Regions from separate parts of the Achromobacter sp. NPDC008082 genome, predicted to be linked through region 3. Evidence: predicted binding sites of a transcription regulator. Region 3 holds the regulator's gene; each other region holds the start of a gene.
What was found. The regulator LexA, encoded in region 3, represses DNA repair genes until DNA is damaged. The targets are predictions, from matches to a motif close to ACTGTATNNNNATACAGT.
Positions count from the first base shown of each region.

Region 1: a site for LexA is predicted at 2,364-2,381, ahead of imuA (translesion DNA synthesis-associated protein ImuA). Genes of this name have one in related genera too.
Region 2: a site for LexA is predicted at 2,915-2,932, ahead of ACFZAI_RS10845 (PA0069 family radical SAM protein). Genes of this name have one in related genera too.

Region 1 is NZ_JBIBIB010000003.1:620,686-630,924, reverse strand. It holds gene ACFZAI_RS14985 (IclR family transcriptional regulator) at 1-49, opposite strand, end outside; gene ypfH (esterase) at 49-753, opposite strand; gene ACFZAI_RS14975 (amino acid permease) at 841-2,319, shown strand; gene imuA (translesion DNA synthesis-associated protein ImuA) at 2,429-3,133, shown strand; gene ACFZAI_RS14965 (Y-family DNA polymerase) at 3,063-4,532, shown strand; gene ACFZAI_RS14960 (error-prone DNA polymerase) at 4,543-7,776, shown strand; gene ACFZAI_RS14955 (hypothetical protein) at 7,981-8,745, shown strand; gene ACFZAI_RS14950 (hypothetical protein) at 8,742-8,972, shown strand; gene ACFZAI_RS14945 (I78 family peptidase inhibitor) at 9,129-9,530, shown strand; gene ACFZAI_RS14940 (LysR family transcriptional regulator) at 9,682-10,239, opposite strand, start outside.
Region 2 is NZ_JBIBIB010000002.1:838,449-848,687, reverse strand. It holds gene ACFZAI_RS10855 (DMT family transporter) at 1-864, shown strand, start outside; gene ACFZAI_RS10850 (hypothetical protein) at 878-1,378, opposite strand; gene ACFZAI_RS10845 (PA0069 family radical SAM protein) at 1,441-2,907, opposite strand; gene ACFZAI_RS10840 (GTP-binding protein) at 3,120-4,418, opposite strand; gene cysD (sulfate adenylyltransferase subunit CysD) at 4,460-5,368, opposite strand; gene ACFZAI_RS10830 (phosphoadenylyl-sulfate reductase) at 5,409-6,167, opposite strand; gene ACFZAI_RS10825 (sulfate/molybdate ABC transporter ATP-binding protein) at 6,164-7,228, opposite strand; gene cysW (sulfate ABC transporter permease subunit CysW) at 7,255-8,157, opposite strand; gene cysT (sulfate ABC transporter permease subunit CysT) at 8,154-9,044, opposite strand; gene ACFZAI_RS10810 (sulfate ABC transporter substrate-binding protein) at 9,069-10,097, opposite strand.
Region 3 is NZ_JBIBIB010000003.1:216,474-226,712, reverse strand. It holds gene ACFZAI_RS13265 (amino acid aminotransferase) at 1-1,042, shown strand, start outside; gene lexA (transcriptional repressor LexA) at 1,200-1,850, shown strand; gene lon (endopeptidase La) at 1,965-4,415, opposite strand; gene clpX (ATP-dependent Clp protease ATP-binding subunit ClpX) at 4,622-5,920, opposite strand; gene clpP (ATP-dependent Clp endopeptidase proteolytic subunit ClpP) at 6,022-6,675, opposite strand; gene tig (trigger factor) at 6,680-7,990, opposite strand; gene ACFZAI_RS13235 (M48 family metallopeptidase) at 8,155-8,910, opposite strand; gene ACFZAI_RS13230 (TIGR00645 family protein) at 9,173-9,718, shown strand; gene ACFZAI_RS13225 (cold-shock protein) at 9,825-10,031, opposite strand.

The DNA of each region.
Region 1 (10,239 bases), 400 kb from region 3:
CGCCGCCCACCGAATCAGTAGCGTGCGGCAACGGGGCCTGGGCCGCCATCAATGCACCGTGGTGCCGTCCGGCGGCGTCTGGTTCAACCCCAGCGCCGCTTCCCAGGCGCGCAACGGCACGCAGGTCTGCAAGCGCACGATGGCGCGTTGGATCAGGGCGGGATGCAGTTCGTGGCCGACGTGGCTGGCGATGTCGATGGTGGAATCGCCATGCAGCTCTTCCAAGCGGGCCTGAGCGGCCTGGATGTGGGCCACGCTCATTACCGGATCATCGGCGCCGTGCAACAGATGCAGGGTGGTGTATTGCGGCGCGGCCTTGGGCAGTTGCGCGTAGCGGCCCGAGAACGCGATGACGCGCCCGGCCATGCCGTCGTGCGCCTGCACCAATTCCAGCGCCATGATGGCGCCCTGCGAAAAACCGGCCAGCGCGGTGTCGGACTGCAACAGGCTGAAGCGCGCCTGCGCCTCGCGCACATAGGCTTCCAGGGGCGGCATGGCTTGCGCCACGCGTTCGGCGCGATTGTCTTCCGTTACGCCGCGCACCGAGAACCACTGCCGGCCCGAGCCGCCGCCATCGAAGGGCTCGAAGCCTTCGGGCGCCAGCACCGCCGCTGCCGGAAACGCCGCGCGCACGGCCTCGGCCAATGGCCGAAGGTTATCGGGCGAACCGCCCACGCCGTGCAGCAGGATGAACAACTGGCGTACGTCGACGCCAGGTTCAGGAAGGAATTCCAATGAGCGGGAAGATGCCATGAAAACTGCTCCGTGCTGGCGTAGCACCGTCCGGCTACGCCTTGATGACCGCATTGTAAAATGCGCGCCTTAATGCGAATGACAGCAATGCAAACACCCACCACCGACTCGGGCGCCACGCCGGCGAGCCAGAACCAGTTGCACCGCGTGCTCAAGGCGCGCCACCTCACGATGATAGCGCTGGGCGGGGCCATCGGCACCGGCCTGTTCGTCGCCTCCGGTGCGGCGATCGCCCAAGCAGGCCCCGGCGGCGCCCTGCTGGTGTATCTGGTGATTGGCCTGATGGTCTACTTCATCATGACCAGCCTGGGCGAGCTGGCCACCTTCATGCCGGTGTCCGGTTCCTTTTGCACCTATGCGTCGCGCTATGTGGACCCGGGCTTTGGTTTTGCGCTGGGCTGGAACTTCTGGATCAGCTGGGCCACGGTGGTTGCCGTGGACGTGGTGGCCGCCCAACTGGTCATGGCGTACTGGCTGCCGGACACGCCAGGCTGGATATGGAGCGTGGCCTTTCTGGCGCTGACCTTCGGGCTGAACGCATTTTCGGCGCGCAGCTTTGGCGAAGCCGAATACTGGTTCGCCATCATCAAGGTGGTGGCCGTGCTGTGCTTCATTGCCGTCGGGCTGGGCATGCTGGTGGGCATCATCCATAGCGGCAGTGAAGTGGGCCTGGCCAATTGGAAAGTGGGCGATGCCCCGTTCGTGGGCAACGCGGCAACGTGGGTGGGCGTGGCGATGGTGGTGGCCTATTCCTTCCAAGGCACCGAACTGGTGGGCGTCGCCGCCGGCGAATCCGAGAACCCACGCCGCAACGTGCCGCGCGCCATCAACAACGTGTTCTGGCGCATTCTGCTGTTCTACGTGCTGGCCATTCTGATCATCGGCCTGCTGCTGCCCTATACCGACCCGCAATTGCTGCGCAACGAAGTGGAAGACATTGCCGTCAGCCCCTTCACGCTGGTGTTCCAGCATGCGGGGCTGCTGTCGGCTGCCACGGTGATGAACGCCGTGATCCTGACGTCCGTGCTGTCAGCCGGCAATTCGGGCATGTACGCCGCCACGCGGATGCTGTTCAACATGGCGGCCGAAGGCCAGGCGCCGGCCGTCTTCAAACGCCTGACCGCCAATGGCGTGCCGCTGTACGCGCTGCTGGCGACGACAGCCCTGGCCTGCCTGTGCCTGTTCAGCGTGGTGTACAGCCCGAAGGCGGTCTATATCTGGCTGCTGAATTTTGCGGGCATGACGGAATTCATCGTCTGGCTGAGCATTGCGATCAGCCACTACCGGTTCCGCCAGGGCTATGTGAAGCATGGCTTCAACCCGAACGACCTGCCCTACAAGGCCGGCCTGTTCCCGTTTGGCCCGGTGCTGGCGTTTGTGCTGTGCCTGATCGTGACCTTGGGCCAGAACTATCAGGCGTTTCTGGAAGAGCGGATCGACTGGATCGGCGTGGTGTCGACCTATCTGGCTATTCCGCTGTTCCTGGCGTTGTGGATCGGGCATCGCGTGGTGAGGCGGTCGCGCTGGGTCAAATACCAGGACATGCGGTTTTACGGCGGCGCATAAATCGAAGGTGACGCAGGCATGGCGGATGCCGGCTGGGTTGAAATACTGTATATTTATACAGTGTAAATTCACCCTAGAAGCCTCAAGCCCGATACCGGGCCCCACCGCCATGCAGTCCCCCGAACGCATCCACCCCGCGTTGTGGCGCGCCACCCAGCTGGCCAAAGGCGCCGCCCGCACCCTGCCCACCGGGCATGCTCCGCTTTCCGCCGAGCTGCCGGACGGGGGGTGGCCGCTGGGCGCGTTGGTTGAATTGCTGACCCCGCACCCCGGTATCGGTGAAATCCGCCTGCTGCGTCCCGCGCTGGCCCAACTGGAAACGCGCCGCGCGATCGCCCTGGTGCAGCCCCCGCATGCCCCCCACATCGCCAGCTGGATGAGCTGGCGGCTGGACCCCCGGCAGTTGCTGTGGGTGGCCCCGAAAAAACCCATTGATACCTTGTGGGCCGCCGAACAGATCCTGAAAAACGGCAGTTGCGGCGCGCTGATCTGCTGGCTGCCGCATGTGCGCCCCGAATCCTTACGCCGCCTGCATCTTGCGGCGCAGGCCAGTGACCTGCTCTTTATTGCCGTACGCCCGGCCAACGCCGCGCAGAACGCTACCCCCGCCCCGTTGCGGCTGGCGCTTGCGCCCGCGCCGGGCGGTCTGTCTGTCCATATTTTGAAGCGCCGGGGGCCTGTCTGCGACACGCCGCTATACGTGGGCCTGGAACCCGGCGCGCTTACGCCTTCTTCCCCCCGCCATGCGCCTCTGGATCGCCGCCTACCTGCGCTGCCTGCCGCTGGACGCACTACGCCCGCACTGGCCGCATGAGGGTCTGGCATTCGCCGTTCTGGACCAGGAACGCGTTGCCGCCCTTACCCCCGCCGCCCGCCAGGCCGGCGTCAAGCCGGGCATGCGCCGCGCCGGCGCGGCCGCCATCGCCCCCCAGGTCGACCTGCTGCCGCGCCAGCCGCAAACCGAAGCCGATGCGCTGCACGGCGCGGCGCTGGCCCTGCTGCAATACACGCCCGAAATCGCCCTGGGCGACGACGACACCGTGCTCCTGAATGTGGGCGCCAGCCTGATGTTCTTTGGCGGGCCGCGCGCGCTCAGCCAGCGTATCCGCGCCACCCTGCGCGCGCTGGATTTGCGCGTGTCGCTGGGCATGGCGCCCACTGCCACGGGCGCCTGGCTGCTGGCGCACCGCCCGGGCCGCCGCATGCCCCGCCGCACCTTGACGCTACCCACGCTGACGCGCCGGCTAGACGCCCTGCCGCTGGCGCTGCTGCCGCAGGCGCTGGCCCGCCGCGACTGGCTGGACGACATCGGCTGCCACACGCTGGCCGACTTGCGCGCCTTGCCGCGCGCCGGCCTGCAACGGCGCAGCACGCCGGAATTGCTGCAAGCGCTGGACGCCGCCTACGGCCAGAAGCCCGAGCTCTATCGCTGGATCGAACCGCCCAACCAGTTCTCGCGGCGCATCGAACTCATGGACTATGTCGAGCACACCGACGCCGTGCTGGCGGTGGCGCGCCGGCTGGCCGAACAACTGGGCGGCTGGCTGAGCGCGCGCCAACTGGCCGTGCGCCGCGTGGTGCTCAGCATGGAACACGAACGCGGCCGCCACGCCCGCCCGCCCACCGAGCTGGAACTGGCGCTGGCGCAGCCGGTATGGCAAGCCCCGCAACTGCTGCACCTGCTGCGCGAAAAGCTGAACCACTTCACTCTGGAAGCCCCCGTCATCGCCGTGTCCCTGCTGGCGCCCGACACGGTTGAGCAGCCGGCCGCCAGCACCACCCTGTTTCCCGAGCCCGGCGGCACGGCGGCCGACCATGCCCGGCTGCTGGACTTGCTGGTGGCCCGGCTGGGCCGCGATCAGGTCCGCCATGCTCAACCCACCCCCGACCACCGCCCCGAAGCCGCGAATTCCTGGGGCGACGCGCTGGCCGCGCCCCGCCCGCCCGAGCCCCTGCCCCCCTTGCTGGACCGCCCCTTCTGGCTGCTGGAAACGCCGCTGCCCTTGAAACTGTCGGGCCATCGCCCGCAATACGGCGGCCAGGCGCTGCGCCTGATGCGCGGCCCCGAACGCATCGAAAGCGGCTGGTGGGACCCAGCCCTGACCGTGCGCGATTATTTCGTCGCCGAAGACGCGGCCGCCGCGCGCTACTGGATCTACCGCGAACGCGACGCGGAGCACGCGCGCTGGTTCCTGCACGGGCTGTACGCCTGAGGCCGCCGGCATGGACGACGATTCCTACGACGCGCTTGACCCGTCCGACCTGTTGGCGACGCTGCCCGGCTACGCCGAGCTGCAATGCCAGTCGAACTTTTCCTTTCTGCAAGGCGCGTCCCACCCCGAAGAACTGACCGCACGCGCCGCCGAACTGGGCTACGCCGCGCTGGCGCTGACCGACGAATGTTCGCTGGCGGGCGTCGTGCGCGCCCACATGGAAGCCAAGACCCAGAAGCTGCCGCTCATCATCGGCGCCACCTTCCAGCTGCGCGCCGCCCCCGACGCCGCGCCGCTGGGGCTGACCCTGCTGGCGCAAACGCGCGAGGGCTACGGCAACCTGTCGGAGCTCATCACGCTGGCCCGCACCCGCGCGCCCAAGGGCGAATACCGGCTGGCGCCCGATGACTTCACCGATCCGCCCGAAGGCAGCGCGCATCTGCGCCACCTGCCCGAATGCCTGGCCATCCTGACGCCCGCCTACGGCACCGATGCCGACCGCCTGGCCGAACAGGCGCGCTGGCTGGCGCGCGTCTTTCCGAACCGCGCCTGGGTGGGGCTGAATCTGCTGTACCGCTCGCGCGACGACCAGCACCGCGCCGCCATCGAACACGCCGCGCAAGCAGCCGAACTGCCCATCGTGGCGGTGGGCCAGGTGCAGATGCATGTGCGGTCGCGCAAACCGCTGCACGACACGCTGACCGGCATCCGCACCCATCGGCCCGTGTCCCAATGCGGCTACGAGCTGTCGGGCAACGCCGAACAGCATCTGCGCACCCGCATGCGGCTGGCCAACCTCTATCCGCCCGAGGCGCTGGCGCAAACCCTTGTCATCGCGCGCCGCTGCGCGTTTTCGCTGGACGAGCTGCACTACGAATACCCCGACGAAATCGTGCCGCCCGGCCACACGCCCGCCACCTATCTGCGCCAGGAAACCCTGGCGGGCGCCGCGCGCCGCTTTCCCGCAGGCGTGCCGGAAAGCGTGTCCGATCAGATCGAAAAAGAGCTCGACCTGATCGCCGACCTGCACTACGAAGCCTATTTCCTGACCGTCTACGACATCGTCCAATACGCGCGCAGCGTCGGCATCCTGTGCCAAGGGCGGGGTTCGGCCGCCAACTCGGCCGTCTGCTATTGCCTGGGCATCACCGCAGTGGACCCGGTGCGCGGCAATAACCTGTTCGAACGTTTCATCAGCAAGGAACGCAACGAACCGCCTGACATCGATGTGGACTTCGAGCACCAGCGCCGCGAAGAAGTCATCCAGTACATCTACCGCAAGTACGGCCGGCAGCGCGCCGCCCTGACCGCCGTCGTCATCTCCTACCGCCCCCGCAGCGTCCTGCGCGACACCGGCCGTGCGCTGGGCGTGGACTTAGGCGTCATCGACGCCGTGGCGCGCGCCCATCAATGGTGGGACGGCAAAAAGGAAATGCTGCGCACGCTGGGCGCTTGCGGGCTGGACCCGGAATCCCAGGTGGCGCGGCAATGGGCGTCGCTGGCGCAGACGATGATGGGCTTTCCGCGCCACTTGTCGCAGCATCCGGGCGGCTTCGTGATCTCACGCGGAAAGCTGTCGCGCCTGGTGCCGATTGAGAACGCGGCTATGGAAGACCGCAGCGTCGTGCAATGGGACAAAGACGACCTGGACGCGCTGAAGCTGCTGAAGGTGGACGTGCTGGCGCTGGGCATGCTGTCGGCGCTGCGCCGCACGCTGGAGCTGGCCGGCCAGCGCCGCGGCCAGCCGCTGGCGCTGCAAGACATCCCCGAAGGCGACGACGCCACCTACGACATGATCTGCGACGCCGACACCGTGGGCGTCTTCCAAATTGAATCGCGCGCGCAGATGACGATGCTGCCCCGCCTGCGGCCGCGCAAATACTACGACCTGGTGGTGCAAGTGGCCATCGTGCGGCCCGGCCCCATCCAGGGCGGCATGGTCCACCCCTACCTGCGCCGCCGCCAGGGCAAAGAAAAAGAAACCTATCCCAGCGAAAAGGTGCGCGGCGTGCTCAGCCGGACCATGGGCGTGCCCATTTTCCAGGAACAGGTGATGCAGATTGCCGTGGTGGCCGCAGGCTTTACGCCGGGCGAAGCCGACCAGTTGCGCCGCTCCATGGCGGCCTGGAAACGTAAAGGCGGCGTGGACAAATTCCGCGTCAAACTCGTGGGCGGGCTGCTGGCGCACGGCTACACGCTGGACTTCGCCGAAGCGCTGTTTCGCCAGGTGGAAGGCTTTGGCGAATACGGCTTTCCCGAAAGCCACGCGGCCAGCTTCGCCCTGCTGGCCTACTTCAGTTCCTGGTTGAAGCGCCACGAACCCGAAGCCTTTCTGGCCGCCCTGCTCAACTCCCAGCCCATGGGCTTTTACGCCCCCGCGCAACTGGTGCAGGACGCCCGCCGCCACGGCGTGTGCGTACTGCCCGCAGACGTCACGGTCAGCGGCTGGGATTCGGCACTGGAAACTTTGCCGCCCGAGCACCCCGGCGCCCGCCGGCCCGCCCGCCCCCACGCGCCCCCGGTCGAGCAAACCCGCCCCGCCGTCCGGCTGGGCTTGAGCCTGATCCAGGGCATGCGAGAAGACGCCGTCCGGCGCATCGAAACCGCGCGCGCCCAAGACCCGTTTACCGACACGGGCGATCTGGCGCGCCGCGCCGGCCTTAACCGCCATGACCTGAATGCGCTGGCCGCGGGCGACGCCCTGCGCACGCTCGCCGGCCACCGCCGCCAGGCCAGTTGGGAAGCCGCCGCCAGCGTACACAGCCGCGACCTGCTGCGCGACGCCGCCATCGAAGAAACCCAAGCGCCCCGCCTGTCAGCCCCGTCCGAAAGCCAGACGGTCGCCGCCGACTACCGCAGCGTCGGCCTGACCCTGCACCGCCACCCCGTCGCCCTGCTGCGCCCCCAACTCACCGCCCGCAATTTCCAGCCGGCAGACGTGCTGAACCGCTATCCCAACAAACGCTCGGCACGCGCCTGCGGCATCGTCACCGTGCGCCAACGGCCACAAACCTCCAAGGGCGTGATCTTCGTCACCCTGGAAGACGAGACCGGCCCCGTCAACGTTGTCGTACGCCCCGAACTCATCGAACGCCAACGCCGCGAACTGCTGGGCGCCACGCTGCTGGGCGTCTACGGCGCCTGGCAAAGCGTAGACGGCGTCCGCCACCTGATCGCCCAACGGCTGGTGGATATGTCCGACCTGCTGGGCGGGCTGGCGGCGCAAAGCCGGAATTTTCATTGAGGGGTTGCATTGGGGGGTGGCATTGAGGGGTGGCATTGAGGGGTGGCATTGAGGGGTGGCATTGAGAGGTTGCATTGAGAGGTTGTTTAGACCTGTGAAGTGCGGGCATTCCGGGTGACATAAGCGTCACGCTCAGCGGCAATCTCCGACGCGCGCGGCCTATGCTTTGCGCCTCGACTCACCATCGTTGCCGGGGCCCGACCCATGTCGCCATCGCGAATTCATTTCTATCAAGAGCACCTGGCTGATCTGCATCAGGCTTTGGTTCAACATCCGATCGTGCTGAAGCATTTAAGCGGCCGGAACATCCGCCTTGATGGTGTAGCGCTATTACCCGAGGACACGTTCTCCACGCCCTTCGGCAATATCTCAGCCTTGGCATTCGCCCGCATGTTTTCGGTCTTCGACGGCAGTCGCGTGCATCAACAGGCAGAGCACAAATTGGGGCTGGATAATGCGCCCCCCGGCCTCTACTACACCGTGGTCAACCCCCGTTTGATACAGGCGCCATTCAAGAACAAGCTTGGCCTGTATGCAACAGACGCCGGCACCAATCGCCGCCTCATTTACGCGCTGCACATCGATCATTTCTACTTGAGCGCCACCTTGGCGCCCCCTTACCTGGGCCGCTTCGCTTTTGCGCTTTGCGCCATTACGGCGTATCTGTCTGGGCTTGTCAGAATATCCCTGATGGCTGCGGGCGGCCTCGGCTACAGCGCTCGCTACATTGGCTATCGCTTCTGGCCGAAACTCGGGTTCGATGCCCCGCTACATACCGGTGAAACCGCTGGGCAAACGAGGTTAACGGGATGCACTACCGTGCAAGAGGTGTTGGCCGTTGATGAAGCTTGGTGGGACCGAGCGGGATCGCAAAGGCCCATGGTTTTTGATCTGGAACCTCATAGCGCCTCGTGGCAAAAGCTAGTACCCTACATCAGCAATCAAATCGCGCCAGGGAGGCTTATATGAATGACCAAACTACGCTGAAATGCGCCAATAAGGTTGGCTACGATAAGACTGGCTACGATAAGACTGGCTACGACAAGACAGGCTGCGACAAGACAGGCCGGGTGATCAAGGTATCCATGAAGGGTATCCCGGTAGTCACGCGGGGCATTTGGGCTGAAATGGCAGCCCGCGCACGTCAGCCGTTCATGGTTTTCCGTCCTTATCCGATCTTGCCCGACGCAAACTGACTTCGCCCCTGCCCCGGTTTCCTTTTATCAGGCCCGCCTTGACATCAGATCAATGCGGGTTTTTCATTTTTTGCCACGCTGCCGCCGCCCCCCATCACAGCCCGCCAAGGCTGGTCTATCATGGCTTTTTTGTCGCGTAGTTGTAAGGAGCTTTACATGATCCGCAAGCTGATCCCCTTCCTTCTGGTTGCCACCCTGAGCGCGTGCGCCAATACCGGGACGTCGTCTTCGTCTGCCCGCGCGCCGGCAGCCTCCAGCTCCTCCAGCTCGTCCGATTCGTCCGGTGGCGCAACGTATGGCGGGTCTTCGTATGGGTCGTCGTCGAATATGCCTGGCAGCAGCATGGGCGGCAGCAAGACGTGCGACGCGGGCGCGCTGCAATCGCAGATTGGCCAGAAGGCCAGCCAGTCGGTCATGGAAGATTTGCGTTCGCGCAGTGGCAGCACCACCGCCCGCATCCTGCGCCCGGGGCAGTTGGTCACCATGGAATACAACGCAACCCGCCTGAACCTGATCGTGGATGACAAAGATGTCATGACCGCCATCCGCTGCGGATGATCGCACTGCTGTCCTGCCCCGGAGGCCGGCATCTACCACGGGCCGGGGTTTAGACGGGGCCAGGGCTTAGTCGGAGGGTTCAGCGGGAGGGCTTAGCCGGAGGGTTCAGCCGGAGCGTTTAGCCGGAGCCGGCGACCCGCCCGGCCCGCCGCTATGCCTTGTTCATGGCCGCGGGCGGCACGTGAGGCAGGAAGGCCCCCGCTACCTCAAACGCGCATTCCTCGCGCGCGATGTCGATCACCCGTGACACGATCGGGTTGACGATGTTTTTCTTGTGCACCGCGTAGTAATTGATGGTCGGCAAGTCCGGCTGCACGTTCAGCTGGCAGAGCGCGCCGCGTTCGACCAGCGGCGCGAAATACGCGCCCGGCAGATAGCTGATGCCCAGGCCCAGCATCGTCAGCTGCGCCATCATCCCCAAGCTATTGCACGTCAGCACGCGCTTAACCGGCAGGCCCTGCTCGGCGAACCAGGCGTCATACAGATGCGACAGCGCGGAATTCGTGGGTTGTGAAATCACCGGATACGGCGCCAGATCCTGCGGCGTCAGTTGCGCCGACAAATCAATGTCCAGCGCGGGGCTCGCCATCCACACGTTCGTCACGGCCCCCAGGTGCGTGCAGTCGTACTGATAGCTCCAGAACGGGCCGGGCATGATGGCCAGGTCCAGCTGGTCTTGCTCCAGCCGTTCATACAGCGTGATGCCGCC
Region 2 (10,239 bases), on a different contig from region 3:
ACGTCCCTGTTATTGGTCGTCCTGGCGGCGATGGCCCACGCAACGTGGAATCTGCTCGCCAAGCGCGCGGCCATGGTGGGCGCTCCCTTCGTCTTCGCCTATGGCCTGTGCGCCTCGGTGCTCTACGCGCCCTGGGTGATCTGGGTGTTGCTGCACGACGGCATGACGTGGACCTGGCCCATCGTGGGCGCCATCCTGACCTCCAGCCTGTTGCATCTGGGCTACAGCCTGTGCCTGCAACGCGGATACCAGGTGGCGGATCTGTCGGTGGTGTATCCCATTGCTCGCGGGACCGGCCCCCTGCTTTCCACCACGGGCGCTTTTCTGCTGCTGGGCGAACCCGCCACCAGCACCGGCATCATCGGCATGCTGTGCGTGGTGATCGGCGTGCTGCTGATTGCTACCCAAGGGCGGCTGGCCATCTTCAAGCAGGCGCAGGCCTGGGTCGGTGTGCGCTGGGGGGTGGTGATTGGCCTGTTCATTGCGGCCTACACCGTGGTGGACGCCTATGGCGTCAAGGTGCTGCTGATCAGCCCCGTGCTATTCGACTGGTTTACCTGTGTCACCCGCACCACGATGATGACGCCTCACATGCTGAGCCGGCGCGCTCAAGCCTGGGAGTCCATGCGCGGACACTGGCATCTGGCGCTGGCGGTTGGGCTGCTATCGCCGTTGGGCTACATCCTGGTGCTGTACGCCTTGCGCAACGGTGCACCGCTGAGTCTGGTGGCCCCTGCCCGCGAGATGTCCATGATGTTGGGCACCCTGGCCGGCATGTTCCTGCTGCGCGAAAAGGTCGGACCGGGCCGCTTGGCCGGCTGCGTGTCGATCCTGATCGGCGTCGTGCTGCTGGGTTCCAGCTGAAAAACGGCCGGCCTCAGAACCCTGCGGCCGCGCCCAGCCACATCAAGCCGGGGATAATCGCCCCCCAGGCCAACACCATCACCACATCCAGCACCATGGCTTTCATGGTGACCTGGGACGTCACGGGTTCCACCGTGGCGTTACCCAGGCTGCGCTCGCGCACGGCGGTTGCGGCGGGCTGGCTGGGCGAAGCCGGTGCGGCCACCCAGCCAGCGGTATCCGCTACGGGCCGAGCCACCGGCACCGGCATCGGCACCGGCATACCGACGGAAACATTGGCTGCTTGGCCTGACAGCGCCCCCTCTTCCACCGGCGCGGGCGGGAAAGGCCAGCGTGCGGGCCGCGTGCTTGAGCGTACGCGCTGACGCGGCTCGGCGTCTGCCGACGTGTTCCAGGGCATGGCCAGACCGGCCAGCTTGGCGCACACGGCGCGGGCGCGATAGGCGCCGCGACGCAGCGGGTTCAGCGTCACGACGAGCTCGTCCGACAAAACGGAAATATCAGCGGTGTTCATAGGAACTCCTTGGAGAAACGATTCCATGCCGCCGCAGCGGCCGACGCGGCGGCAAGCCGCGATCAGTCAAACAACGACAACTGCCCGGCCGCCAATGCACGCAATTGGCGGGCACCGCGGCCAACCGCGCCGCTCACGGCAGGCAGGCCATCAGAAAGGGGGACCCCTGAAGACGCTTGCGCGCCAACCGGGGATAGGAAATCGGTAGCTTGGGCTGCGGTGAACAGCGACGGCGTGGCGTTAGCCGCCAGCGGCGGCTGGAAAAGATCACAGTCCAGCGCCAGGCGGTGGCGGTTCAGCCCCAGCTTGCGCGTGGCGACGGTGAAACGCTGGCGCAGCAAATCGGCCCAGATGCCGGTGCCGCGCATGCGGGAACCGAAGTTGGGATCGTTGCGGCGGCCATTGCGCAGGTCTTCAATGCGGTGCAACACGCGCTGGGCGCGGTCGGGGTAATGGGTGTTGAGCCAGTCTTCGAACAGGGTCTTGACCTCCCAGGGCAGGCGCAAGACGGTGTAGCTGGCGTAATGCGCACCGGCCGCCTTGGATTCCTGGAGGATGTGTTCCATGGACTCGTCGTTGATGAACGGGATGACCGGCGCCACCAGCACGCCCACCGGCACGCCGGCGTCGGTGAGACTGCGCACGGCCTCCAGGCGGCGCCAGGGCGCGGCGGCGCGCGGCTCCAGCGTGCGCGCCATGCCGGCGTCCAGCGTGGTGATGCTCATGTAGACCACCACCAGCTTCTGTTCGGCCAATGCCGCCAACAGATCAAGGTCGCGGGCGACCAGCGCGTTCTTCGTGACGATCGTGAGCGGATGCCGGGTTTCCAGCATCAGCTCGAGCATGCCCCGAGTCAGCCGCCAATCGCGTTCAATCGGCTGGTAAGCATCCGTGGCCGACCCGATGTTGATGGGCGACGGTTTGTAGCCCGGCTTCCCGAGTTCAGCCCGCAGCGCTTCCACGGCATTGGCTTTGGCGACCAGCCGGGTTTCGAAGTCGAGCCCGGGCGACATGCCCAGGTAGGAATGGGTCGGACGGGCGTAGCAATACACGCAGCCGTGCTCGCAGCCCCGGTACGGATTGACGGCGACATCAAAGGGAATATCGGGCGAATCGTTGCGCGACAGCATCTTGCGCGCTTCTTCCGCCGTGACGGTGGTCTTGGGGGCGGGCGGCGCAAGGCGGGTGTCGGGCAGGATCGGGATGATGGCCGAACCAGAACGCGAGCCAGCGCGCGCGTTGCCCGCCTCGGAACCCTGATCGGGGAAATCAGAAGGAAATTCGGAGAGGGGTTCGGCCGGGCAGTCGGCCGGGCAGTCAGACGGGAAATCAGACGGGAAAGTATCAGGGACGGATTCAACAAAATCCGCCGGCAGACCTGACGAGGACCAGCCATCGTCGACCTGCACGCGGTCATCGCGCTGAAAGCGATGCCGAACATTAGTAACCGCACCCCGACCGCGCAAGGCGGCGGGGGCGGCAGCCGGGGACCCAGAACCGGCGGGAAAAGAATGATCGGTGCGTGCCATAAAAACTACTGTACAAAAACACAGTGGTTTTGACAAGCACCAAAAGCCTTTTCGTAAGACAGCCCAACTTTACCGCAAGACGCGGACGCCGTCTGAACAAATCGATTTCATCAGGCGATATTGCCCGGAGAGCCGCACCAGCATTGAGTTTGGATGAAATACAACACCAAAAATCCAGGCCGGATTTTGTTGTTTTCCGGCCCATCCCCGGCTTATCGCAACATGCCCGCGGCAGCCGTCTGGTGCGTCGCCTCGTCGATCAAAATAAAGGCCCCGGTGGCAGGCACATCGGCATAGCGATCCACCGCCAATGCCTCGCGCGTGGTGAACGTCACGCGGCCGATATCGTTCATGCGCAACGTGCCTTCGGTGTTCTCCACTTCCTGCAATTCATGGATGTCACGATGCGACAACACCGCACGAATCTTCGCCGACGTGAGCCGCGTGCCCGACTTCAACAGATACTTGCGCGCCGGGTTCAACGCTTGCGAATCGAGCCAGCACAACTCGGCTTCGAACTCGCGCGTGACTTGCGCGGGTGCGGCGGTATGCACGATGACATCACCGCGCGACACATCCACATCACGGTCCAACACCAGCGTGACCGAATCACCCGCCACCGCTTCATCCAGCACGCGATCAAAGACTCGCACTTCCCGCACCACCGCGCTTACCCCCGACGGTTGCACGGTGATGGCGTCGCCCGGACGCAGCACGCCGCTTGCCACGCGGCCGGCATAACCGCGGAAGTCTTCCTTGCGGTCGCCATCATGGCGCGCCACCCATTGCACCGGGAAGCGCAGCGGCAACGCGCGGCCGTCGCTAGCCAGGTCCAGCGATTCCAGCAGCGCCAGCAAGGGCTGGCCTTCGTACCACGGCGTCTTCGGCGACAGCGTGACGACGTTGTCACCATTCAACGCCGACAAGGGCAGCGCATCGAAGTGTTCGATGCCCAGCTTGCCCGCCAGATCCGCATACGCATCGCGGATGCGTTCGAAGACGGCGCGGTCCCAATCGACCAGATCCATCTTGTTGACCGCGACCACAATGTGGCGAATGCCCAGCAAGCGCGCGATGGTGCTGTGCCGCTTGGTCTGCGCCAACAGCTTGCCGTCGGCCGCACGCGTGGCGTCGATGAGGATGACGGCCACGTCCGCCGTCGATGCGCCCGTAACCATGTTGCGCGTGTACTGCTCGTGCCCCGGCGCGTCGGCAATGATGAATTTGCGCGCGGGCGTCGAGAAGTAGCGATAGGCCACATCAATGGTGATGCCCTGCTCGCGCTCGGCTTCCAGGCCGTCGGTCAGCAGCGAAAAATCAATGCCGTCGCCCGCCACCCGCTTGTGCTTGGCGCGCGAGATCGCGTCCAGCTGATCCGCGAACACGCCCTTGCTGTCGTACAGCAGGCGGCCGATCAGCGTGGACTTGCCGTCGTCGACGGAACCCGCCGTGATCAGGCGCAGCACGCCCGTGCCGGCGCCGGAAAGGAAAGAATCATTCAGTGCGTTCATGTGCGTCCCCTGCCGCCGGCCGCAGCCGGCGTATCGTGCATTCAGAAATAGCCTTCCTTCTTGCGGCGCTCCATCGAGGCCTCGGAAGTCTGGTCGTCCATGCGCGTGGCGCCGCGCTCGGTGATATCCGTCACGGCCGTCTCGGCGATGATGGCGTAGGTGTCGGCGGCGTCAGACGCCACCGGGCAGGTGCAGGAAATATCGCCCACCGTGCGGAAACGCACCGGCAGGCGCTCGACCTGCTCGCCCTCTTGCGGCGGCGTCAAACGCGTCACCGGCACCAGCAGGCCCTTGCGGCGCACCACCTCGCGCTCGTGGCTGTAGTAGATCGACGGCAGCGCCAGCTGTTCGCGCTGGATGTATTGCCAGACGTCCAGCTCCGTCCAGTTCGAAATGGGGAACACGCGCATGTTCTCGCCGCGATGCACGCGGGTGTTGAACAGGTTCCACAGTTCCGGGCGCTGCGCCTTCGGGTCCCATTGGCCGAATTCGTCGCGGAAGGAAAAGATGCGTTCCTTGGCGCGCGCCTTTTCCTCATCGCGGCGCGCGCCGCCTATGCAGGCGTCAAAGCCGAATTCTTCGATCGCCTCAAGCAAGGTGACGGCTTGCGCCGCGTTGCGCGAATCGGTCTCGCGGCGCAGCACCACGCTGCCGCGCTTGATCGAATCTTCCACGCTGCGCACGATCAGGGTTTCGCCCAGTTCGGCCGCGCGCTGGTCGCGGAACGCAATCACTTCATCGAAGTTGTGACCCGTATCGATGTGCATGAGCGGGAACGGAAAGCGTCCCGGACGAAAGGCCTTTTCAGCCAGGCGCAGCAGCACCACGGAATCTTTGCCGCCCGAGAACAGCAGCACGGGCTTTTCGCTTTCAGCGGCCACCTCGCGCAAGATGAATATCGCTTCCGATTCCAGCCAATCCAGGTGGCTGCGTTGGATCACAGCAGACATAGGTATTCCCCTAAAACAGATTTCGAATTCATGGACGGCGTCAATCGCCGCGCGTCACAACACTGATGACCCGGTTGCCCGCATGCAGGCCGCATTCCTTGGAGTCCGACGACTCCCACCACCAGCGCCCCGCCCGCAGGTCTTCGCCGGGGCGGATCGCGCGCGTACAGGGTTCGCATCCGATGGACGGGTAGCCCTGGTCGTGCAGCGGGTTGTACGGAATGCCCAGCGCCCGGATCAGATTCCAGACGTCGTCTTCGCTCCACTCGGCCAGCGGGTTGAATTTGTAGAGGCCAAACGTGGCGTCTTGCTCTTCCAGCGGCAGTTCGCCGCGCGTGGTGGATTGCTGACGGCGCTGGCCGGTTATCCACGCGCCGCGTCCGGCCAGCGCGCGCTTGAGCGGCTCGACCTTGCGGATCTGGCAACAGGCTTTGCGCAAGTCCACGCTTTCGTAGAAGGCGTAGGCGCCGTGCGCCGCCACGTGTTGTTCGACGGCGGACGCATCAGGGCGGTAAACCGTCACGTCACGCCCGTAACGCGCGCGCACGGCGTCCAGCACGCCCAGCGTTTCGGCATGCAGGCGCCCGGTATCCAGCGTAAACACTTCCAGGTCCAGGCCCGATTCGTAGATGGCGTGCGTCAGCACCATGTCTTCGGCCGCCAGCGACGACGCCAGGGCGGCGTCCGGATAGCGGCGCTGGACTTGCGTCAGGCGCTCGACCAGCTCGCGCCAGCGTTGGGCCAACGCGGGTTCGAGCCTGGCGGAAAGATCAGCGGAAGGCAGGGACACGGTCGTCATGGCTGCACCGCAAAAATACGGGCGCGTCGGGGACGCGCCAACAAGGTTTCGCCATCGCGCAGATTCAGCTCCCGGTACTGGTACTCGGGCACTTCGGCTTCGATGATGGCGTCGGAATCCTGACGGGTCAGTTCCAGATACGCGCTGGGCCCGGCCAGATACGCATGCGCCAGCCGCACCGGTATCCCCTCGCCGCCCGCGCGATACCGTTCGATGTCGAACTCGTGCGGGCGCACATAGGCGGTGGCGCGCTGCGCATCGGCTTGCGCCAGGTCAGGCGCGGGCAGCGACAACCCCGCGCCTTCCCAAACGCCGCGCGTCGCCACACCCTGCAATTGGTTCACATCGCCCAGGAAGCCATAGACGAACGGCGTGGCCGGCCCTTCCCAGACTTCGCGCGGCGTACCCACTTGCTCGATACGGCCGGCGTTCATCAGCACCACGCGGTCGGACACTTCCAGCGCTTCTTCCTGGTCATGCGTGACGAACACGCTGGCCACGTTCAGCTCATCATGCAGCCGGCGCAGCCAACGCCGCAGTTCCTTGCGCACCTTGGCGTCCAGCGCGCCGAACGGCTCGTCCAGCAGCAGCACGCGCGGCTCAACGGCCAGCGCGCGGGCCAGCGCAATGCGTTGGCGCTGGCCGCCCGACAGCTGCGCCGGGTAGCGGTCGGCCAGCCAGTCCAATTGCACCAGCGTCAACAGCTCATGCACCTTGCGCTTGATCTGGTCTTCGGACGGGCGCTGCGAACGATGCTTCACACGCAGGCCGAAGGCCACGTTCTCGAACACCGTCATGTGCTTGAACAGCGCATAGTGCTGGAACACGAACCCCACCTGACGCTGGCGCACGTCCACCGCGGTGGCGTCTTCGCCCGCGAACAGCACGCTGCCGGCATCCGGCGCTTCAAGACCCGCGATGATGCGCAGCAGCGTCGTCTTGCCACAGCCCGACGGCCCCAGCAGCGCCACCAGCTCGCCGGTTTCGATGTGCAGCGATACGTCATTCAGCGCCCGGAACTGGCCGAACTGCTTGGATAGATTACGAACTTCGATACTCATGCTTGTCTCCGTCTGAACCGGGCGCGTCAGGCGACGGCCGGTTTGAGGGTTGGCGCCGGTTGGCCGGGGTATTCGACCGGCAGGTCGGCCGCCCGCAGGAAGCGCGCGTTGCGCCACTCGACTACGTTCTTCGCCACCAGCGTCACCAGCGCCAGCAAGGCCAGCAGCGATGCCACGGCAAACGCCGCGGAGTACTGGTATTCGTTGTAGAGAATCTCGACGTGCAGCGTCATCGTGTTGGTCAGGCCCCGGACTTGCCCAGACACGACCGACACCGCGCCGAATTCGCCCATGGCCCGCGCATTGCACAGGATGGCGCCGTACAGCAGGCCCCACTTGATGTTCGGCAGCGTCACGCGCCAGAAAATCTGCCAGCCGCTGGCGCCCAGTGTCAGCGCGGCCTGCTCTTCTTCGCTGCCCTGCGCCTGCATCAGCGGAATCAATTCACGCGCCACAAACGGAAAGGTGACAAAGAGCGTGGCCAGGATGATTCCCGGCACGGCGTAGACGATCTTGATGTCGTGGGCCTGTAACCAGCCGCCCAGCCAGCCTTGCGTGCCGAACAGCAAAATAAACACCAGCCCGGCCACCACCGGCGACACCGAGAACGGCAGATCAATCAAGGTGATCAGGAATTGCTTGCCGCGAAACTGGAACTTGGTGATGGCCCACGCGGCCGCCACGCCGAACACCAGGTTCACCGGCAGCGCAATCGCCGCCACCAGCAACGTGAGCTTGATGGCGGACCACGCGTCCGGCTCGACGATGGCGTCCAGATACAGCTTCCAGCCTTTCTTGAATGCCTCGGCGAAAACGGCAGCCAGCGGCACCAGCAGAAACAGCGTCAAAAACGCCAGCGCGATAAACAGCAGAATGCCGCGCACCCAGCGCGGCTCGGTCAGATGGGCCGGACGATCCGATGCGCTCATGCGAGCCTCCCCAGGTTGCGGCGCGCCTGCCAGCCTTGCAGCAGGTTGATGACCAGCAGCAGCACGAACGACAACACCAGCATTACGGTAGCGATGGCGGCAGCGCCGGCGTAGTCGAACTGTTCAAGCTTGGAAATGATCAGCAGCGGCGTGATCTCGGACACCATGGGCATGTTGCCGGCGATGAACACCACCGAGCCGTACTCGCCCACCGCGCGCGCAAACGCCAGCGCAAAACCCGTCATCAGCGCTGGCGTGATGGTGGGCAGCAAGACGCGGCGAATGGTCTGCCAGCGGCTTGCGCCCAGGCTGGCCGCGGCTTCTTCGATTTCGCGTTCCACGTCTTCCAGCACCGGCTGCACGGTGCGCACCACAAACGGCACGCCGATAAAGATCAGCGCAATCACAATGCCCAGCGGCGTGAACGCGACCTTCAGGCCAAACCATTCAGACAGCGGCCCGCCCAGCCAGCCCTTTTCGGAATACAGCGCGGTCAGCGCAATGCCAGCCACCGCCGTCGGCAGGGCGAACGGCAAGTCCACCAGCGCGTCCAGAATCTTCTTGCCGGGAAAGCGATAGCGCACCAGCACCCAGGCCACAACCGTGCCGAACACCAGATTCACCAGCGCCGCAATTAGCGATGCGCCGAACGTCAGCTGATAAGACGCCATCACCCGAGGCGCCGTCACGGCGTCCCAGAACCCTTGCCAGCCCAGTTCTGCGCTCTTGATGGGCAAGGCTGCCAGGGGGATCAACACGAGCACGCTCAGATACAGCACCGCGTAACCCATGGAAATGCCGAATCCGGGCAGCACGCCCGGGCTGTTGCGCCGAACGGCAAAAGGCGCTTGCGCGCCGTTTGCCGCCGGGTTCGAGGCAGTCGTCATAGCCGTCGTCCGATCGTCGTCTGATTATTTCTTTTGCGGCAGGTAAATCTGGTCGAAGGTGCCGCCATCACTGAAGTGATCTTTCTGCGCCTTGCGCCAGCCGCCGAAGATCTTGTCGTCGATGGTGACGAGCTTGACCTTGGGGAACTTGCTTTCGTACTTAGCGGCGACCGTCTTGTCGATGGGCCGGTAATAGTTCTTCGCAATGATTTCCTGCGCGGCAGGCGTGTACAGGAATTCCAGATAGGCCTGCGCGGCGGCGCGGGTGCCCTTCTTGTCGACGATCTTGTCGACGATGGCCACCGGCGGTTCGGCCAGGATGGACAGCGACGGCACCACGATGTCGAACTTGTCCGGACCCAGCTCTTCCAAGGCCAGAAAGGCTTCGTTTTCCCAGGCCAGCAGCACGTCGCCCACCCCGCGTTCGACGAAGGTGGTGGTGGCGCCGCGTGCGCCCGTATCCAGCACCGGCACATGCTTGAGCAGGTCGCCGACATACGCGCGGGCCTTCTCTTCGCTGCCGCCGTTCTTCTCCAGCGCATAGGCCCAGGCGGCCAGGTAATTCCAGCGCGCGCCGCCCGAAGTCTTCGGGTTCGGGGTGATGACTTGCACGCCGTCTTTCACCAGGTCGTCCCAGTCCTTGATGGCCTTGGGGTTGCCCTTGCGCACCAGGAACACGATGGTGGAGGTATAGGGCGAGCTGTTCTGCGGCAAACGGGTCTGCCAGTTCTCGGGCACCAGGCCGCGGTCGGCGATGGCGTCGATGTCATAGGCCAGCGCCAGCGTCACCACGTCGGCTTCCAGCCCGTCGATGACCGAACGCGCCTGGCGGCCGGAACCGCCGTGGGATTGGCGGATCGTCAGGTCGACGTTGGCCTTTTCCTTGTACTGCTTGATGAAGGCGTCATCGATGGCGCGATAGAGCTCGCGCGTCGGGTCGTAGGACACGTTCAGCAAGGTCTGCTTTTGCTGCGCGTGGGCCGGGGCGATCGCCGCCAGCGAAACTGTCACCGCCGCGAACGCGGCCAACCAACCGGCTTTCCTGAACGACATCCTTTGCTCCCTGTATTTGGCAATGTGGAAGCAAGTGTGCTGGCTGGACATTCTGAACGGAACGAATCATTTTTTGATTGCTCATCGCCTCCAGGCATATAGGACAAGTCGTACGCATAAAAAAAACCACCGCGTTTCCCTA
Region 3 (10,239 bases):
CAAAGCTGAAACCGCCCGCATTGAAGCCGCTGCCGCCCGTGGCTACCTGCCGATCGAAGGCATTGCCGGATACAACCAGGGTGCGCAAGCGCTTCTGCTGGGCAAAGATTCCGCGCTGGCCGCTGCCGGCCGCGTACTGACCACCCAAGCTTTGGGCGGCACCGGCGCGCTGAAGATCGGCGCCGACTTCCTGCATCACCTGCTGCCGGGCTCCAAGGTCCTGATCAGCAACCCCAGCTGGGAAAACCACCGCGCGCTGTTCGAACGCGCCGGGTTTGAAGTTGGCACGTACTCGTACTACGACGCCACCACCCGCGGCCTGAACTTCGACGCCATGCTGGCCGACCTGAAGGCCGCCCCGGCCAAGACCGTCGTCGTGCTGCACGCTTGCTGCCACAACCCGACCGGCGTGGACCCCACCGCCGACCAGTGGAAGCAGATCGCCGCCGTCGTCAAAGAAAACAACCTGGTCCCGTTCCTCGACATCGCCTACCAAGGCTTTGGCGAAGGCCTGAAGGAAGATGCTGCGGTCGTGCGCCTGTTCGCCGACCTGGACATGACCATGTTCATCAGCTCGTCGTTCTCGAAGTCGTTCTCGCTGTACGGCGAGCGCGTGGGCGCCCTGACGGTTGTGGCCGGCAGCAAGGACGAAGCCGTTCGCGTGCTGAGCCAACTGAAGCGCGTGATTCGCACCAACTACTCGAACCCGCCGACCCATGGCGGCACGGTGGTGTCCACGGTGTTGAACTCGCCCGAACTCTTCGCGATGTGGGAAGAAGAACTGGCCGGCATGCGTGACCGCATCCGCCTGATGCGCAAGCAACTGGTCGAGAAGATCAAGGAACACGGCGGCAAGCAGGACTTCAGCTTCGTGCTGGAACAACGCGGCATGTTCTCGTACTCGGGTCTGACCTCGGCTCAAGTTGATCGCCTGCGTGAAGAGCACGGCGTCTACGCGGTGTCCAGCGGCCGCATCTGCGTTGCCGCCCTGAACAGCGGCAACATCGACAAGGTCGCAGCCGGCATCGCAGCCGTTCTGTAAGCGCCGAATCGGAGCGAGCCTGAAGGCCTGCGCCCTAAAGAACGGAGCCTTCGGGCTCCGTTTTGTTTTTGGCGCCACCCACGGCTTGCATTTTTGCGCTGCGTCCCCCAGAATGGCGCTGTATATATGTACAGTCCGCTCGCACCGGATCATCGCCATGGCCAGCAAACTTACAGATCGCCAGCAACAAATTCTGGACCTCATCCGGCAAACGGTTACGCGCACCGGCTTCCCGCCCACGCGTGCCGAAATTGCCCAGGCTTTGGGCTTTCGCTCACCTAACGCAGCGGAAGATCACCTTAAAGCCTTGGCCCGCAAGGGCGCCATTGAGCTTACCGCCGGCGCATCGCGCGGCATCCGCTTGAAGGACAGCGCCGCTGCATCCTCGCAGACTTCCCTGCCCCTGCCCTCACTTGCACAGTTGCTGCTGCCCCTGGTGGGCCGTGTGGCCGCTGGCAGCCCCATTCTTGCGGCCGAGCACGTCGAACGCGAAGTGGGCGTCGACCCGCACCTGTTTGCGCAAGCGCCCGATTACCTGCTGAAGGTTCGTGGGATGAGCATGCGCGACGCCGGCATTCTTGAAGGCGACTTGCTCGCTGTGAAGAAAGCGTCCGAAGCCCGCAATGGCCAAATCGTCGTGGCCCGCCTGGGTGACGACGTCACCGTCAAACGGCTGCAACGCACAAACGGCCATATCGAGCTGTTGCCCGAAAACCCTGACTTCCAAACCATCATCGTTGAAGCCGATCAGGAATTCGCACTGGAAGGCATCGCGGTTGGCTTGATCCGAACTCACGCCCTGCATTAAGCGCGGAAGCTTCGTGGAAGATGGTTTTCCACGAAACTTCCAGCCAGTAAAAAACCCCGCCGCAGCGGGGTTTTTATTGGGCGCCTGCTTTCGAAGGCGCCCTGGGTGTCACGATCAGTGCTTGAGCACCGGATCAGTCGAACCCGGCTCGGCCGGCTTGGCAACCAGAGGTTCCTTGACGGCTTCATCCTCTGCCAGAGGTTCCGGCAGACGTTCCAGCGCCAGCTCCAGCACCTTGTCGATCCAACGAACCGGCACGATTTCAAGGTGGTTCTTGACGTTGTCCGGAATCTCCGCCAAATCCTTGACGTTTTCTTCCGGGATCAAGACCGTCTTGATGCCGCCACGGTGCGCCGCCAACAGCTTTTCCTTCAGGCCGCCGATCGGCAGCACTTCGCCGCGCAGCGTGATCTCGCCGGTCATGGCGACATCAGCGCGCACCGGGATGCGCGACAACGCGGACACCATGGCCGTCGTGATGGCGATACCCGCGGACGGACCGTCCTTGGGCGTCGCACCTTCCGGCACGTGCACGTGCATGTCGTGCTTCTCGAAGACGCTGTCAGCGAAGCCCAGACGGCGAGCACGCGAGCGCACTACCGTACGAGCCGCTTCAACCGACTCCTTCATCACGTCGCCCAGCGAACCGGTGCGTTGGATGACACCCTTGCCGGGCATATCCGCGACTTCGATCGTCAGCAGGTCGCCACCGACTTCCGTCCACGCCAGACCCGTCACCTGACCAATCTGGTTTTCCTTTTCGGCCATACCGAACGTGTAGCGGCGCACGCCCAGATAGTCGCTCAGGTTGTCGCCCGTGACGTTGACCGGCTTGACCTCAAGGGTCTTGCCTTCGGCCTTGGCACGATCCGTCTGGGTCAGCAATTGCTTGATGACCTTGCGGCAGATCTTGCCCACTTCGCGTTCGAGCGCACGCACACCAGCCTCGCGGGTGTAGTAGCGAACGATGTCGCGCAGCGCGCTGTCATCGACCGTCAACTCGCTGTCCTTCACGCCGTTGTTCTTCATCAGCTTCGGCAGCAGATGGTCGCGGGCGATATGGATCTTTTCCTCTTCCGTGTAACCGGACAGGCGGATCACTTCCATACGGTCCAACAGGGCCGGCGGAATATTCAGCGTGTTGCTGGTGGCCACGAACATCACGTCGGACAGGTCGAAGTCGACTTCGATGTAGTGGTCCTGGAACGTGTGGTTCTGTTCCGGGTCCAGCACTTCGAGCAGCGCCGAGGACGGGTCGCCGCGGAAATCCATGCCCAGCTTGTCGATTTCATCAAGCAGGAACAGCGGATTGCGCACGCCAACCTTCGACATGTTCTGAACGATCTTGCCCGGCATCGAGCCGATGTACGTACGACGGTGGCCGCGAATTTCGGCCTCGTCGCGCACGCCGCCCAGCGCCATGCGCACGAACTTGCGGTTCGTCGCCTTGGCGATGGATTGCCCGAGCGAGGTCTTGCCCACACCCGGAGGGCCGACCAGGCACAGGATCGGCGCCTTCACCTTGTCCACGCGCTGTTGCACGGCAAGATATTCGAGGATGCGTTCCTTGACCTTTTCCAGACCGTAGTGGTCGTTGTCCAGCACCGTCTCGGCGTTGGCGATCGAGTTGTTGATCTTGCTCTTCTTCCTCCAGGGGAGGTTGATGAGCGTATCGATGTAGTTGCGCACCACCGTGGCTTCAGCCGACATGGGCGACATGAGCTTGAGCTTCTTGAGCTCGGCATCGGCCTTCTTACGCGCCTCTTTCGGCATGTGGGCAGCGATGATCTTCTTTTCAAGCTCTTCGATGTCCGCGCCTTCTTCGCCTTCGCCCAACTCTTTCTGAATGGCCTTGACCTGCTCATTCAGGTAGTAGTCGCGCTGGCTCTTTTCCATCTGCTTCTTCACGCGGCCGCGAATCCGCTTCTCGACCTGGAGAATGTCGATTTCGGTTTCGAGCTGGGTGAGCAGACCTTCAAGGCGCTCAGACGTGCCGACGATCTCGAGCATCTTTTGCTTCTGCTCGAGCTTCAGCGGAAGATGCGCGGCGATCGTGTCGGCCAGGCGTCCGGCATCATCAATGCCAGCCAGCGAGGTCAGGATCTCCGGGGGGATCTTCTTGTTGAGCTTTACGTACTGTTCGAACTGGGCGACGATCGCGCGGCGCAGGGCCTCGGTCTCGGAGCCCTGCATGGCGTCCGGTTCGATCGGCGTCACCTGGCAGGTGAAGTGCGAATCGGCATCTTCAATGCTGTTGATGCGGGCACGCTGGGTGCCTTCGACCAGCACCTTGACGGTGCCGTCGGGCAGCTTGAGCATCTGCAGAATACCGGCCACGCAACCGATCTCGTAGACGTCTTCAGGGGTGGGATCATCCTTGCCGGCGGACTTTTGGGCCACCAGCATGATGCTCTTGCCCGCTTCCATCGCAACCTCGAGCGCGCGGATAGAGCGCGGACGGCCGACGAACAGCGGGATGACCATATGCGGAAACACCACGACGTCACGAAGTGGGAGCAGAGGGAGGTCGATCGGGTCGGAAGGCAGGGTCTGGCTGGCAGACATAGGAGGTTCCTCGGTATGACTCGGCGTATCGGGGACAGGAGGCCGGGGTATACCCCGAGCTATCCACGTCAGTTACGTCTGTTATGGGAACAATAGCCGAAAATTCAAGATCTCGGCTGCCAGATATCCGTAAGGGGAAAAAAAATGCCCCGGAGGGCGGCGGAAAGGCAAAAAAACCCGTTACAGGAACGGGCTTTTTTGAAATATCAGGCTGCCGCGTCGCGGACTTCTCCGCGCTCGGGCTTGTCGGTCTCGCTGGCTTCGTCCGCGTAGATCAGCAAGGGCTTGCCCTCGCCTTCGATCGCGTTCTCGTCAACGACCACGCGCTTCACGTTGCCTTGTGAAGGCAACTCGTACATGGTGTCCAACAACGTCTGTTCGATGATCGAACGCAGGCCACGAGCACCGGTCTTGCGCTTGAGCGCCTTGCGGGCGATAGCCTTCAGTGCGGCAGGCCGCAAGTCGAGCTCGGCGCCTTCCATGGCGAACAGCTTCTGGAATTGCTTGAGCAAGGCGTTCTTGGGCTCGGTCAGAATCTGCACCAGCGCCGCTTCGTCGAGTTCGTCCAGCGTCGCAACGACGGGCAGACGGCCGACCAGCTCGGGGATCAGACCAAACTTGATCAGATCTTCCGGTTCGACTTCGGAGAACAGCTCGCCCACACCGCGTTCGGACTTGGCGCGTACCGACGCCGAGAAACCGATGCCCGATTTCTCGGTGCGGTCGCGGATGACCTTTTCCAGTCCGTCGAAGGCGCCGCCCACGATGAACAGGATGTTGGTCGTGTCGACCTGAACGAAGTCCTGGTTGGGGTGCTTGCGGCCGCCCTGCGGGGGCACCGAGGCAACCGTACCTTCAATCAGCTTGAGCAAGGCCTGCTGCACGCCCTCGCCCGACACATCGCGGGTGATCGAGGGGTTGTCGGACTTGCGGGAAATCTTGTCGATTTCGTCGATGTAGATGATGGCGCGCTGCGCCTTCTCGACTTCGTAGTTGCAGTTCTGCAGCAACTTCTGAATGATGTTTTCGACGTCTTCGCCCACGTAACCGGCTTCGGTCAGCGTGGTGGCGTCAGCCATGACGAACGGCACGTTCAGCATGCGCGCCAACGTCTGAGCCAAGAGCGTCTTGCCGGACCCGGTGGGGCCAATCAGCATGATGTTGCTCTTGGAGAGCTCGACTTCGTCACCCTTGATCTCGCCGTGACGAATGCGCTTGTAATGGTTGTAGACCGCCACGGCCAGCATGCGCTTGGGCGAATTTTGCCCAATCACGTACTGATCCAGGAAGGTCTTGATTTCAGCCGGAGTGGGCAGCTCGGAACGAATCGCCGCGCGCGCGGTAGCCTGCGCTTCCTCGCGGATGATGTCGTTGCACAAATCGATGCATTCATCGCAGATGAATACCGACGGACCCGCGATCAGCTTGCGGACTTCATGCTGGCTTTTATTGCAAAACGAGCAATGCAGCACTTTTGCGTCTGCCGATCCCTTTTTTTCAGGCATATTTGTTTCGTATCTCAGGTAAAGATGCGCCAGACCGGTAACGGGCCCGGCGCATGCGCTTACTCAAACTTGATGGCAGCGGGTTCAGATCAACCGGGAAGTCAGCCTTCCGAGCGGGAGCTCATCACCTTGTCCACCAATCCATACGATACCGCATCTTCGGCGGACATGAAGTTGTCACGCTCCGTGTCCAGGCCGATGCGCTCCATCGACTGGCCGGTGTTGTCGGCCAGAATCCGGTTAAGACGTTCGCGCAGGTCCAGGATCTCGCGAGCCTGAATCTGGATGTCGGACGCCTGACCCTGGGCGCCGCCCGACGGCTGGTGGATCATGATCCGCGAGTTGGGCAGCGTGAAACGCTTGCCCTTCTTGCCAGCCGCCAGCAGGAACGCGCCCATGCTGGCCGCGAGGCCCGTGCACAGGGTCGATACGTCCGGCTTGATGAACTGCATGGTGTCAAAAATGGCCATTCCCGCATACACCGACCCGCCAGGCGAGTTGATGTACAGGGAAATGTCCTTGTCAGGATTCTCCGATTCCAGGAACAGCAACTGCGCCACAACCAGATTGGCCGTTGCGTCATTGACCGGACCCACCAGGAAAATGAGCCGTTCGCGGAGCAGACGCGAATAGATGTCGTAGGCGCGTTCGCCGCGCCCCGACTGCTCGATAACCATGGGAATGTAGCCCAGGCCGGTGGGGGTCACCGAAGACCCGCCATTCATTGCCGCATAGAAATCGGTGAATCTCTGCATAGTGTTACGCCATCCCCATCAACTGATCGAAAGGCACCTTCTCTTCGGTGACCTTGGCCTTTTCCAACACGTGCGCGACGACGTTGTCTTCCAGCACGATAGCCTCGATTTCAGCACGACGCTGGCGGTCAGCCAGGTAATAGCTGACAACCTGAGCGGGTTGTTCGTAGTTTTCTGCGAACTCTTCAATGCGCGCGCGCACTTGCTCGGGCTTGGCTTGCAGTTGCTCTTGCTTGACCAGTTCCGACACCAGCAGGCCCAGACGGACACGGCGTTCGGATTCGGTCGAGAAGGCTTCTGCCGGGATCGGCACGGACTCGGCGTTGGGGATGCCACGCTGCTTCAGCTCTTCGCGGGCAGCTGCGACACGGCCTTGCACGTCGTTGTCGACCAGGGCCTTCGGCACGTCGAACTTGCCGGCTTCGACCAGGGCGTCCATGACGCTGGACTTGGTGCGGCCAGCCGAACGGACCTTGACTTCGCGTTCGATGTTGCTGCGGATGTCGGCCTTCAGCTTTTCGACGTCGCCTTCGGCTTGGCCGAGGGACTTGGCGAATTCGCTGTTCAGCTCGGGCAGAACGCCTTCAGCCACTTCCTTGACGGTGATGGTGAATTCGGCGGTCTTGCCGGCAACTTCCACGCCTTGGTAGTCATCCGGGAACTTCAGTTCGAAAACCTTGGTTTCGCCAGCCTTCAGGCCGCGAGCGGCTTCTTCGAATTCCGGCAGCATGCGGCCTTGGCCGAGCACGAACGGGAAGTCTTCGGCCTTGCCGCCTTCGAACGGCACGCCGTCGATGGTGCCGGCGAAGTCCAGCGTGACGCGGTCGCCGTCTTGCGACGCACGGCCTTCACGGGCTTCGAACGTGGCGCGCTGCTTGCGCAGAACGTCCAGGGTTTGTTGCACTTCGGCGTCGGTGACGGCCGTTTCGTAGCGGGTGACGGCCAGCGCCGACAGATCCGGCACGGCAACTTCAGGGTAGACCTCGAACGTGGCGGTGAACGCCAGCGTGTCGTCGGTAACGCCTTCAGTCTTGGGTTCGAGGTTCGGGGCGCCAGCGACGCGCAGCTTCGCGCCGTCGATGGCTTGTTCGAAGGCACGGCCAACTTGGCTATTGATCACGTCGTAGCGGATGCTGGGGCCATGGCTGCGCTCGAGCATGGCGAGCGGAGCTTTACCCGGGCGGAAGCCGGGGACCTTGGCGGTGCGAGCCACGCGCTTCAATTGCGCCTGGACTTCCTTTTCGACGTCGGCCACCGAGACGGCCAGATCAACACGGCGCTCCAGGCCGGAGAGGGTTTCAACCACAGGCTGCATTAAAAGACCTATTTTCCGAGAGATGAGATTACGGGCGGATAAACGCGGCATTTTACCGGAAACTTCCGGAACCCTGACGCAAAGGGGCGCGAGCCCCGGATTTGCCCGGCTGCTCGCGCCCCGTTTTCCGCCCGAAAAGGGAGGGCAAACGTCGATTAGACGCCTTATTTTGCCTTGGCGATGCGATCTTCGATGTGCTGAGCACGCTTAGCCGAGGACGGGTGCGAGCTCATCATATCGCTCTTGCCGCCATCCAGCTCGGCAAGCTTCTGAAACGCGGTCACCAGACCACGGGTGTTGAGCTTCTTGGCCTGCAGCTGATCGAACGAATAGTCGTCGGCCGCGCTTTCCTGCGATTGCGAGAATTGCGCGTTGATGAACTTCTCGGTCAGGTCGCCCAACTGCGACGAGTTAAGCGCGGCGACCGTCGCGCCGCCGGCAGCGCCAGCGGCGTCACGCGCGGCCGACACCGTGTAGGCGGTCTGCATGGCCTTCTTGCTGTGGCCCAGGGCCACGTGGCCGATTTCGTGGCCAACCACGCCCAGCACTTCGTCGTCGGTCATCATGTCCATCAAACCGCTGTAGACGCGGATGCAGCCGTTGGCCATGGCCCAGGCATTGACGTCCTTGGTGATGTAGACCTTGTAGTTGGCCTTCTGGCCATTGACCGTGCCGCCCAGCGACTTGGCGATCTTCTGCAGGCGCACGTCGTACTTGCTGCCCGGCGCGGCGATCTTTTCCTGCGAATCGCTCTGCGCGCAAGCCTTGTCCGACAGCGTCTTGATTTCAGCATCGCTCAGGGTGGCCGCTTGCACGACCTTGCTGCCGGCGCCCACCAGGCCACCGATATCGAGGGCATGCGACGCGGAGAAAGGGGCAAGCGCAACGGTCAACGCGGCAACGGTGTAGCGGATCTTCATGGGAACAAACTCCTCTTGACTGGCTCTATGCGAGTGAGGCGGCAATTCTATATACGGCCAAAGCTCTCAAAGCGTTTCGCCACAGAGTTTCGCAAATGCCAGTTTCGCTTACATAAAAGCGCTGCAAGCGCTGAACAAGCGTGCTAATAGCGCGCCTTTTGCGTCACGCATCCGTCATAAAAAACTGCTGCCTGCCGCGGTCAGGCATTGATAGAATTGCCGCCGCACTTTTATTGCAAACTCAAAACGGCTCGCACCCACAATGATTGAGAACCCCCCTCCCCGCTTAGGCATCTTGCCCAGCGTGATCTTCAGTTCGCGCTGGCTGCAACTGCCGCTGTACCTGGGCCTGATCGTCGCGCAAGGCGTCTACGTCATGCTGTTCCTGAAAGAGCTGTGGCACTTGCTGACGCACGCCACCAGCTTTGGCGAAATGGAAATCATGCTGCTCGTCCTGGGCCTGATCGACGTGGTCATGATTTCGAACTTGCTGGTGATGGTGATCGTCGGCGGATACGAGACTTTCGTGTCGCGCTTGCGCCTGCAGAACCACCCGGATCAGCCGGAGTGGCTCAGCCACGTCAATGCCAGCGTGCTCAAGGTGAAGCTGGCGATGGCCATCATCGGGATCTCGTCCATCCATCTGCTTCGCACGTTTATCGAAGCCGGCACGATCGGTACGCCGAATGCGCGCTTCACCGAAGCCGGCGTGATGTGGCAAACCATCATCCACGCGCTGTTCATCCTGTCGGCAATCGGCATTGCCGTGGTGGATCGCCTGGCCACGCCGCCCGCGCACAAGCACTGAGAAAACGGTCAACGAAAAAGCAGGACAAAAAAAGCCCCCATACGCAGGTATGGGGGCTTTTTTATGGGCCGAACACCGGGCTTGCCGGCGCGCTACCCGAAAGACATCAGGCCGCGACCTTGATGTTCTTCGCGCTGGGACCTTTCGGGCCGGTACCGACCTCGAAGGTGACGCGCTGGTTTTCCTGCAGCGATTTATAGCCTTCGCTGCGGATTTCGGAGTAATGAGCGAAAAGGTCTTTGCTGCCGTCATCGGGCATGATGAAGCCATAACCCTTTTCGGCGTTGAACCACTTAACGATGCCGGTTGCCATGGAGTGTCCTTGAACCTAGAAGAAGCGATTTCTCGCGGGGCGCCAGATCATCAAGGATGGGAGAGGAAGCAACCGCAGCACCACTGACGGCGACAAGTAACGCAGACCGCGTCTCTTGAAAATCTCGCTGAACCCAGTGTATTGGTGAACGCCAAAAAACGTCAAATATGCGAATGATGGAAGGACGCAGGCACGGGTGCATACGGAT